2 regions of the Actinomadura sp. NPDC049382 genome follow, and region 1 is predicted to be linked to the other one. Evidence: riboswitches for the same ligand, from Rfam matches in the RefSeq annotation. Region 1 holds a riboswitch; the other holds the start of a gene.
The links. A riboswitch is a leader RNA that binds a small molecule or an ion and turns the genes downstream of it on or off. The one in region 1 is predicted to bind S-adenosylmethionine.

Region 2: it holds a riboswitch for S-adenosylmethionine, as region 1 does, so the genes downstream of both, thrC (threonine synthase) here and AB0K34_RS03395 (aminotransferase class V-fold PLP-dependent enzyme) in region 1, are expected to answer to the same signal.

Annotation. Positions count from the first base shown of each region.
Region 1 is NZ_JBFARO010000003.1:183,806-188,684, reverse strand. It holds gene AB0K34_RS03405 (transglycosylase domain-containing protein) at 1-2,085, shown strand, start outside; gene AB0K34_RS03400 (hypothetical protein) at 2,130-2,501, opposite strand; SAM riboswitch class IV at 2,554-2,670, shown strand; gene AB0K34_RS03395 (aminotransferase class V-fold PLP-dependent enzyme) at 2,713-3,972, shown strand; gene AB0K34_RS03390 (SseB family protein) at 4,074-4,879, shown strand, end outside.
Region 2 is NZ_JBFARO010000012.1:124,384-129,262, forward strand. It holds gene AB0K34_RS11245 (trehalose-6-phosphate synthase) at 1-185, opposite strand, end outside; gene AB0K34_RS11250 (cation diffusion facilitator family transporter) at 317-1,255, shown strand; SAM riboswitch class I at 1,370-1,510, shown strand; gene thrC (threonine synthase) at 1,526-2,770, shown strand; gene AB0K34_RS11260 (MoaD/ThiS family protein) at 2,785-3,060, shown strand; gene AB0K34_RS11265 (DUF5959 family protein) at 3,121-3,513, shown strand; gene AB0K34_RS11270 (hypothetical protein) at 3,541-3,891, shown strand; gene AB0K34_RS11275 (hypothetical protein) at 3,953-4,396, shown strand; gene AB0K34_RS11280 (hypothetical protein) at 4,711-4,879, shown strand, end outside.

The DNA.
Region 1 (4,879 bases):
ATCGGGTTCTGCGTCGCCGCGTTCGGCGTCGCCTACCTGCTGACCCCCGTCCCGTCCCCGCAGGAGAAGGCGATCGCGCAGGGCCCGACGTTCTACTACGCCGACGGCAAGACCGTGATCGCCAAGACCGGCATCAACCGGGACGCGGTCAAGCTCGACCGGATCCCGGAGAGCACCCGCAACGCGGTCATCGCGGCGGAGAACGGCAGCTTCTACGACGACCCCGGCGTCTCCGTGCAGGGCACGACGCGGGCGTTCTGGTCGACCGTCACCGGGCAGCAGCTGCAGGGCGGGTCCACGATCACGCAGCAGATGGTCCGCAACTACTACGGCGGCATCGGCAAGGAGCGCTCGGTCACCCGCAAGCTCAAAGAGATCATGGTCGCGCTGAAGGTCGACCGGGAGAAGTCCAAGGACTGGATCCTGGAGCAGTACCTCAACACGATCTACTTCGGGCGCAACGCCTACGGGGTGCAGGCCGCCGCGCACGCCTACTACGGCAAGGACGTCTCCGCGCTGACGCCCGCCGAGGGCGCCTACCTCGCCGCGGCGATCCAGCAGCCGAGCAACTTCGCCGACCCGACCGGCGCCCAGCGCACCGCCGCCGAGCAGCGGTGGCGCTCCGTCCTCGGCAACATGGCGCGGGACGGCTACCTGACGTCCGCCGACGCCGCCGCGATGGAGTTCCCGACGCCGGTCAAGCAGAAGATCACCGACGTCCTCAAGGGCCAGAAGGGCTACATGGTCAACGTGGCCAAGAAGGAGCTCACCGAGCGCCGCGGCTACAGCGAGGACGAGCTCAACCGCAGCGGGCTGAAGATCACCACGACGTTCGACAAGCGGCTGATGGACGCGATGAAGCGGGCCGTCAACCAGAACACCCCCGACGGGATGAGCAAGAAGATCCGCACCGGGGCGGTGTCGGTCGACCCGGCCACCGGGCAGGTGCTCGCCTTCTACGGCGGTCGCGGCTATCTGGAGGAGGCGCTGAGCAGCGCGTTCGGCGACTGGGCGCAGGCCGGGTCCGGGTTCAAGCCGATCGCGCTGGCCGCCGCGCTGGAGGACGGCCGCTCGCTCAGCTCCACCTACGACGGCAGCTCACCGCAGACGTTCGCGGGGTCGTCCATCCGCAACGACAGCAACCAGAGCTTCGGGTCGGTGAACCTCGTCACCGCCACCCAGAACTCGATCAACACCGCCTACGTCAACCTCGGCCAGGACATCGGCACCGAGAAGATCGCCGAGATGGCCGAGAAGATGGGCATCCCGGCGAGCCAGATGACCAAGGCGCAGCGCGGCGCCGCCACGTTCCCGCTCGGCATCGTGTCGCTGCACCCCGTCCAGCAGGCGGGCGTGTTCTCGACGTTCGCGTCCGAGGGCGTGTACCGGGCGCCGTTCGTGGTGAAGGCCGTCACCGACAACGACGACCACAAGCGCACGTTCACCGAGAAGGGCAAGCGGGCGCTCAGCGAGCAGAACGCGCGGGACGCGACGTACGCGATGGAGAAGGTCGTCGAGGGCGGCACCGGGACGGGCGCCCAGCTGCCCGACGGCCGCGACGTCGCGGGCAAGACCGGCACGACCGACAAGGGCAAGGCGATCTGGTTCAACGGGTTCATCCCGCAGATGGCGACGTCGGTCGCGATGTTCCGCAGCGACGGCAAGCCGCTGAACATCCCGGGCTACGGCGCGTACGGCGGGCAGCTGCCCGCGCAGATCTGGCGCACCTACATGACCGACGCCGTCGACATCAAGGACTACGAGCCCAAGTCGTTCGGGTCGCCGTCGATGCGGCCCGGCACCGGCAACGGCCTGCCGACCCGCCCGACCAGCCCGGACGGGCCGCAGCCGCCCCGCACCACCGGGCCGTCCCAACCGGAGCCGCCCACGGAGGAGCCGGACATCCCGACCCCGCCGACCGGGCTGCCGACCATCATCCAGCCCCCGGACGGCGGGGGCGGCGGTGACGGCGGAGGCGGCGACCCCGGCGGAGGCGGTGACGGCGGAGGTGGTGACGGCGGCGGTACCGGCGACGGCGGCGGTGGCCGCATCGGCGGCTGGACCCGCTCCGGCGTGACCGGCTGAGCCTGCCCGTGCCCGCCCGCTTCGCGCGGGCGGGCGGGCGGGGCTCAGTCGCAGGCTTTGCCGATCTTGGCGGGCGTCTCCTGCATCACGGTGTCGAGCTGGGAGACGTCGCCGGTGCCGACGGCGGGCGCGGCGGCGCGCAGCCTGCCCGCCTCCGCCTTCAGCGCCTTGCTCAGCGCCGCGTCGTCGGCCTGCTTCGCCAGCCCGTCCACGCGTCCGGCGAGCTGCTCGGTCGCCTGCCGCCACTGCGCCGGCTCGGCCGCCGGCACGCTCCGCACCTGGGTGATGTACTGCTGGAAGGCCTTCTTCGTGTCGGCGCACACCTGGTCGGTGTTGCCGCCCAGCATCCCGCACCCGCTCAGGGTGCCGAGCACCATCACGCCCCCGGCCAGCGCCCGCGCCACCCCGTACCGCATCGCATCCCCTCCCGCTTGATCCCAGAACGGACCCGCATATAATTCCGCATTAGGTCATGAGCGCCAGCGTCAAGCCCCGGCTTGCTGGCCGGCAACCCTTCGTCCGCGATGGGGTGCCCCGGGTGAGGACCTGGCCGGACGCACCACCGCGTCCCGGCAAGCGCGGATCCCGGCCTGTGTCCCGGGGTCCCTGACCCCGGAAGGTCCCGGCATGCCCACGCTGCTCGCCCGCTCCCCCATCACGCCCGCTGAGACGCGCACCGAGGGGGTCCGGGTTCACCGGATCCCGCGCGTGATCGGGGCGGACGTCCCGGTGCCGCTGCGCGACGGCCGCCGCGTCCCCTACGCCAACCTCGACTACGCCGCCAGCGCGCCCTGTCTGGAGGTGGTGCAGGACGCGGTCACCCGCGCGCTGCCGTACTACAGCAGCGTGCACCGCGGCGCGGGCTACGCCTCCCAGGTCACTACCGGCGCCTATGAGGAGGCCCGCGAGACCGTCCGCTCGTTCCTCGGCGCCTGGCGCCGCTCCGCCGTCGTGTTCACCCGCAACACCACCGACTCCATGAACCTGCTCGCGCACGCCGTCCCCGCCGGGACGAGCGTCGTGGTCTTCGAGTCCGAGCACCACGCCTCTCTGCTGCCGTGGAAGCGCGCCGTGCGGCTTCCCGCGCCCGCGACGCCGGCCGAGGCCATCACCGCCGCCGACCGGGCGCTGCGGTCATGCCCGGTCGGGCCGCGGCTGCTCGTCGTCACCGCCGCGTCCAACGTCACCGGCGAGCTGTGGCCGGTCGAGGAGCTGGCGCGGGTCGCGCACCGCAACGGCGCCCGCATCGCGGTGGACGCGGCGCAGCTCGTCCCGCACCGGCCGCTCGACATGACCGCGCTCGGCCTGGACTACGCCGCGTTCTCCGGCCACAAGCTGTACGCGCCGTTCGGCGCCGGCGTGCTCGCCGGGCGCGCCGACTGGCTGCGCGCCGCCGACCCCTACCTGAAGGGCGGCGGGGCGAGCGCGTCGGTCGGCGCGACGACGCGGTGGGCGGCGTCCGCCGAGCAGCGGCACGAGGCCGGGTCGCCGAACGTCCTCGGCGCGATCGCGCTGGCCGCCGCGTGCGAGGCGCTCTCCGCGTCCTTCCCCGACCTCGCCGCGCGGGAGGAGGCGCTCGTCGGACGGCTGCGGGCGGGGCTGGCCGCGATCCCGTCCGTCCGGGAGCTGAGCCTGTGGGGCGGCCGGGCGCCGCGCGTCGGGATCGTGTCGTTCATCGTGGACGGCTGGAACGCGCGCGACGTGGCGCTTACGCTGTCGGAGGAGCACGGCATCGGCGTCCGGGACGGGAAGTTCTGCGCCCACCCCTTCGTCCGGCACCTCGCCGGCGGGGACGCCGCCGCCGTGCGCGCCAGCATCGGCATCGGGACGAGCGAGGAGCACATCGACCGGCTGCTCGCCGCCCTCGCCGGGCTGGCGGCGCGCTGACCTGCGGGGACCCGCGGACGGCCGGGCGAATATGCTCTTTGGTCCTGTTCGCCCATGTAGCGTAGGCAGTCGCGCGGGGACGAGCACGGAGGAAACAGGGGGTGGCGACCGTGGCCGACGCGTGGCGACCCACGTCGGAGCTTGAACACCGGCTTCAGGAGACCGTCCGGGCCGGGGACCAGGAGGGCTACTTCCGCCTCCTCGCGGACAGCGAACTCGTCGTCCCCGTCCCGCCGGAACTGGTGGACGGCGTCCTCGCCAACGAGACGCAGCCGTCGTGGCCGACCCAGGAGGAGGACGGCCGCGTCCACGTGCTGGTCTACACGTCGGCGTCGGCGATGCGCGCCTGCCTCGGGCCGTCCTACCGGCACTTCATGACCGTCCGGTTCGGCGACATCGCTGAGACCTGGCCGGACGCCCGCTGGTGGCTCGCCATCGACGCGCCCGCGCACGGCGTCGGCGCCGTGCTGCCGATCGAGGCGCGGATGCCGGCCTGGTTCGTGCGCCAGGTCGCCGAGGGCGACGGGCGGCCGCCGCGGGTCGGCCGCGCGCCCGCCGCCTGGGAGGAGCTCCGCGACCAGCACCGCGAGCTGCCCCGGCAGTCGCCCCGCCCCGAGTTCCAGCCCGCGAACGACGTCGAGCGCGAGCTGCTGCGGGCCGCCGCGAACAACGACCACGACCTGTTCCTGCAGACGCTCGCGGCCACCGACGTGCTGCTGCCCGTCCCGCCCGACCTCGACTTCGCGCTGCGCCCCGGCCGGCCCGGCTTCCCCTGGCAGACCCGCGAGGTGGACGGCTCCACGGTCGTGCCCGTCTTCACCTCGCCCGAGCGGCTCACGGAGGCGTCGCCGCCGGGCACCGAGTACATCACGCTGCCGTTCACCGTCGTCCTGCGCTACTGGCCGAA
Region 2 (4,879 bases), on a different contig from region 1:
GCCGCTGAAGAAGGCGCCTCCGCCTGCTGCGCGGGACGTGGCGGCCCAGGGTCGCGCGGGGCGCCCGTGACGGCGGCCAAGCCCGACACCAGCCCGCCACCACCGCGCCGCATGGCCAGCTCCCCGTCCTCCGAGAGCGAGAACGACACAGGGCCTCGGTTGGACGCCACCAGCACTTGGCTCATACCGGCAGGGTCTCAGTTGGGACGCAGGCGCTCCACAGTGACCCGCGTGGTTTGCACCACGGGCGCCGCAAGCCCCCGCGGCGGCCGGATCCGGCGCGATTAGCGGGCGGCGCGCGGGGTAACCGATCCGGATGAGCAGGTCCGAGACGACGAAGACCGTGCTCGTCGCCGGAGCGGCCAACCTCGTCCTCGCGATCGTCAAGCTGGTCGCCGGCCTGCTGGCCGGATCCAGCGCGATGCTCGCCGAGAGCGCCCACTCCGTGGCGGACACCCTCAACCAGTCCTTCCTCCTCGCCTCGCTGCGGCGCAGCGAACGTCCCCCCGACCGGCGGCACCCCTTCGGCTACGGCAACGAGCGGTACGTCTGGTCGCTGCTCGCCGCGTTCGGGATCTTCATCGCCGGCGCCGGGTTCTCGATCTTCGAGGGCGTCCTGACCATGACCGGTCACGGCGGCCCCGGCACCGCGGTCTGGCTCGCCTACGCCGTCCTCGCCCTCGCCGCCGTGCTGGAGGGCACATCCTGGATACGCGCCTTCTACCAGGCCCGCAAGGAGACCCGCGAGAACGGCCGCGACCTCGTCGAGCACGTCCGCCGGTCGCCCGACCTGACGTTCAAGACCGCGCTGTTCGAGGACAGCGCCGCGATGGTCGGCCTCGCGCTCGCCGCCGGCGGGCTGGTGCTGCGCCAGCTGACCGGGTCGGACTTCTGGGACGGGCTCGCCTCCGTCCTCATCGGCGTGCTGCTCGCCGGGCTCGCGCTGCTGATCGGCCGGGAGAGCTCGGTCCTGCTCATCGGGCGGGCCGCCGACCCCGCCGACCAGCGCGTGATCCGCGCGGAGATCCTCCGCGCGCCCGGCGTGACCGGCGTGGACGAGCTGCTCACCATGCACTTCGGCCCCGAGCAGCTGCTCGTCGCCGCCAAGGTCAACTTCTCCGACGCGATCAGCGCCGACCAGGCCGAGGACGTCGCCGGCGAGATCGACCGGCGGCTCCGCGAGCGGATCCCGATCATCCGGCACGTGTTCCTCGACCCGACCCAGCGCCCCGCGCGCGAGGGGTCGGCGGCGTGATCAAGACCTCATCCGGGTACCGTCTCAACCGGTGGACCCGGCTGTCTGGCATCCGGTCAGTTCATGTAAAGTCACGCATACGAGTTCAAAGCACTCGTGACGACAACTGAATACCGCTCATCCAGAGGGGTGGAGGGACCGGCCCTGCGAAGCCCCGGCAACCACCCGGCTGTGGCGCGTCGCGATCCTGCGAGGCCGGCCGGGAGATGGTGCCAACTCCGGCCTGCGACCAAGGTGGCGCAGGGAAGATGGGGAGAAAGGCCTCGCTTCATGGCACTCACGCCTGCCACAGACCTCGGACCCGCGACCGCGCTCGTCTGCCGCGAATGCGGCACCACCCGCGATCTCGGCCCCTTCTACGCCTGTGAAGAGTGTTTCGGCCCCCTGGAGATCGCCTACGACTTCCAGGGCGTCACCCGGGAGTCCATCGCGTCCGGGCCCCGCAACATCTGGCGGTACCGCGGGCTGCTGCCCGTCCCGGCGAACGTCGCCGACACCCCCAACACCGAGCCCGGCCTGACCCGGCTCGTCCGCGCCGACAACCTCGCCGAGAGCCTCGGCCTGCAGAGCCTGTGGGTGAAGGACGACAGCGGCAACCCGACCCACTCGTTCAAGGACCGCGTCGTCGCCGTCGCGCTCGCCGCCGCCCGCGAACTCGGCTTCAAGGTGCTGGCCTGCCCGTCCACCGGCAACCTCGCCAACGCGGTCGCCGCCGCCGCGGCCCGCGCCGGGATCCGCAGCGCCGTGTTCGTCCCGTCCAACCTCGAAGCCCAGAAGATCATCACGACGGCCGTGTACGGCGGGACGTTCGTGACGGTCGACGGCAACTACGACGACGTCAACCGGCTCGCCTCGGAGATCGCCGGGGAGCAGGACGACTGGGCGTTCGTCAACGTCAACGTCCGGCCCTACTACGCCGAGGGCTCCAAGACGCTCGGCTACGAGATCGCCGAGCAGCTCGGCTGGCGGCTCCCGGACCAGATCGTCGTCCCGGTCGCGTCCGGCTCCCAGCTCACCAAGATCGACAAGGCGTTCCAGGAGCTGATCAAGCTCGGCCTGGTCGAGGACCGCCCGTACCGCGTGTTCGGCGCCCAGGCCGCCGGCTGCGACCCGGTCGCCGCCGCGTTCAAGGCCGGGCACGACGTCGTCCGCCCGGTGAAGCCGGACACGATCGCCAAGTCCCTCGCCATCGGCAACCCCGCCGACGGCCCCTACGTCCTGGACGTCGCCCGCCGCACGGGCGGCGCCGTCGAGGACGTCACCGACGCCGAGGTCGTCGAGGGCATCCGCCTCCTCGCCCGCACCGAGGGCATCTTCGGCGAGACCGCCGGCGGCGTCACCGTCGCCACCCTCCGCAAGCTGATCGACGCGGGCACCCTCGACCCCGCCGCCGAAACCGTGATCATCAACTCCGGGGACGGGCTGAAGACCCTGGACGCCGTCGCCCCGGTCGTCGCACCGTCCGCGAACATCGCCCCGTCCCTGGAGGCGTTCCGCGCCGCCGGCCTCGCCTGAGAAAAGGAGCACCCATGAGCGTTTCCGTGCGCATCCCGACGATCCTGCGGACCTACACCGGCGGCGAGTCCGAGGTGAAGGCGGAGGGCGCGACCCTGCGCGCCGTCGTCGCCGACCTGGAGGCGAGCTACGCCGGCATCTCCGCCCGCATCCTGGACGACGCCGGCAAGATCCGCCGCTTCGTCAACGTCTACGTCGGCGACGAGGACGTCCGCTTCGCCGACGGCCTCGACACCGCCACCTCCGACGGCGCGCAGATCTCGATCATCCCCGCCGTCGCCGGCGGCTGACGCCCCGCCCGCCGCCCGGTCCCGTCCGCACGGGGCCGGGCGCGGGTCTACGATGGCGCGGTGCCAGCGGAACTGATCAACCTCGCCGACGACCTCGGGAACAGCGTCGTGCTGCGGGTGACGGGCCAGGAGAGCCACGGCCTCACCGGAGAGATCGAGGTCGGCAGCTATTTCGTCAGCGGCGGCATCAAGACCTGGCTGGACGCCGAAGACCTCACCGCCTGGGAGAAGGTCCTCGACACCCTGGCACAGGGAGGCGACGCCGCGTGGCGTGAGGGCCAGCGCGCGACCGAGATCCACCTGGAAATCGATGACTACGACCGCGTCCACGTGGCCGTAGTCGACTCGCACTCTTTCCTGGTGACGGTGGAACTCACGATCGAAGTCGCCGACGACTGGCTGGCAGACCACCGCGAACGCCTGGCGACCGTCCGCGCACTGCTCCCCCAATGACGGACGCGCACCGATAGCCTCCACCGCGTGAGCGACGACATCCAGCAGGTTCAGCCACTCGACTCCGCGATAGCCGAAGAGTGGCTGCGCAAGACCGACGAGCCGGACCTGCGCGCCGTATCGGCCTCCAAACTTCGCGAGGGCCCGTGGTGGCACGTCAGCGTCTGGGTCATGGAATTCATCCGCACTGACCCCCTCGAATCCGAACTGCGCCACCGCATCGCCGACGCACTGAGCGCCGTCCCCGGCGTTACGGACGTCGAGGAGGAGGACCGCGAAGTCTGGACGGTGACCGGCGACTCGACGGGCAAGGCCCTGGTCGAAGCGGTAGCGCAGGTAGTGGACGATTTCTCCGACCGAACTCGCACCGCTCTCTAGCATCTCTGGCCTGAGGAAAGGCCCGTGCTGAGAACCGGCAGACGTGTGCCAAGATGCGCGCATGGAATTGCGTCCCGAGTTGCTGCCTCCGACCATCGCCGCCGAACGGCTGGCGGAGTTGGCCGGCGAGATCGAACGCATCGGAGACCTGCTGTCCCGCGGTGAACCCGCCGCAGGGGCGATCGAGGATTTCAACCGGGCCACCGGGCACAACTACGCCGCCCACGACTTCACGGATTACCTCGACTGGCGCACCCTCGACGAGTTCGCCCTCGAAGCGGCGCGCCCGGCATATCCGCGCGTCGCCGACATCACCCGCGCCGAACTCGCCGAGATCGTCCGCAGGATCCAGTCCGCCGACCCGGAGACCGACTACTACTCACGCGTCCTGGACGCCAGCGTCACCCACCCCAACTGGGGCGACCTGGTCCTCCACACACCGGACCTCGACGACCCCGAACAGATCGCCGACGAGATCCTCGCCTACCGTCCCATCGCCCTCTAATCCGGATCACGGCTCGCTCTGAAGCGCCGCCAGAAACCCATCTACTGGCCCTTCTCAATGCGACCAGATTGACCGGGCAGGCGTCGCCGCAGGCGCGTTCTCTCGGCCCACGAGGCTGTCCGTTCCGTGACTGTTCCGTGCCACCCGGGTCACGGCCAGAGGGGACGGGCTAGGCTTACCCCTCGGAAGGGGAGTATCCCCATAGTGGCGAGCCCGTCATCACGTCCGTCCATGGCGGACCGGGCCGTTCGGCCGTGGCGTTCGCACGGCGGGAGAGACCTTCGGAGCTGCTTTTCTGCTGCCCGGAGGTCTTCATGGGCGAGGCCCAGAATAATTTCGGAAACATCGCGCTTCTCCCCGGGTTCGGGGCGTGTCTTGTCGCTCTGATCCTCTTCACTCTCATCGCCGTCGTCATCGTCCCGGCGGTGTGGTCGAGGACGCCTGAGCGACGCGAAGCGGCGTTGGTGGTGCTTCGCCTGCTCC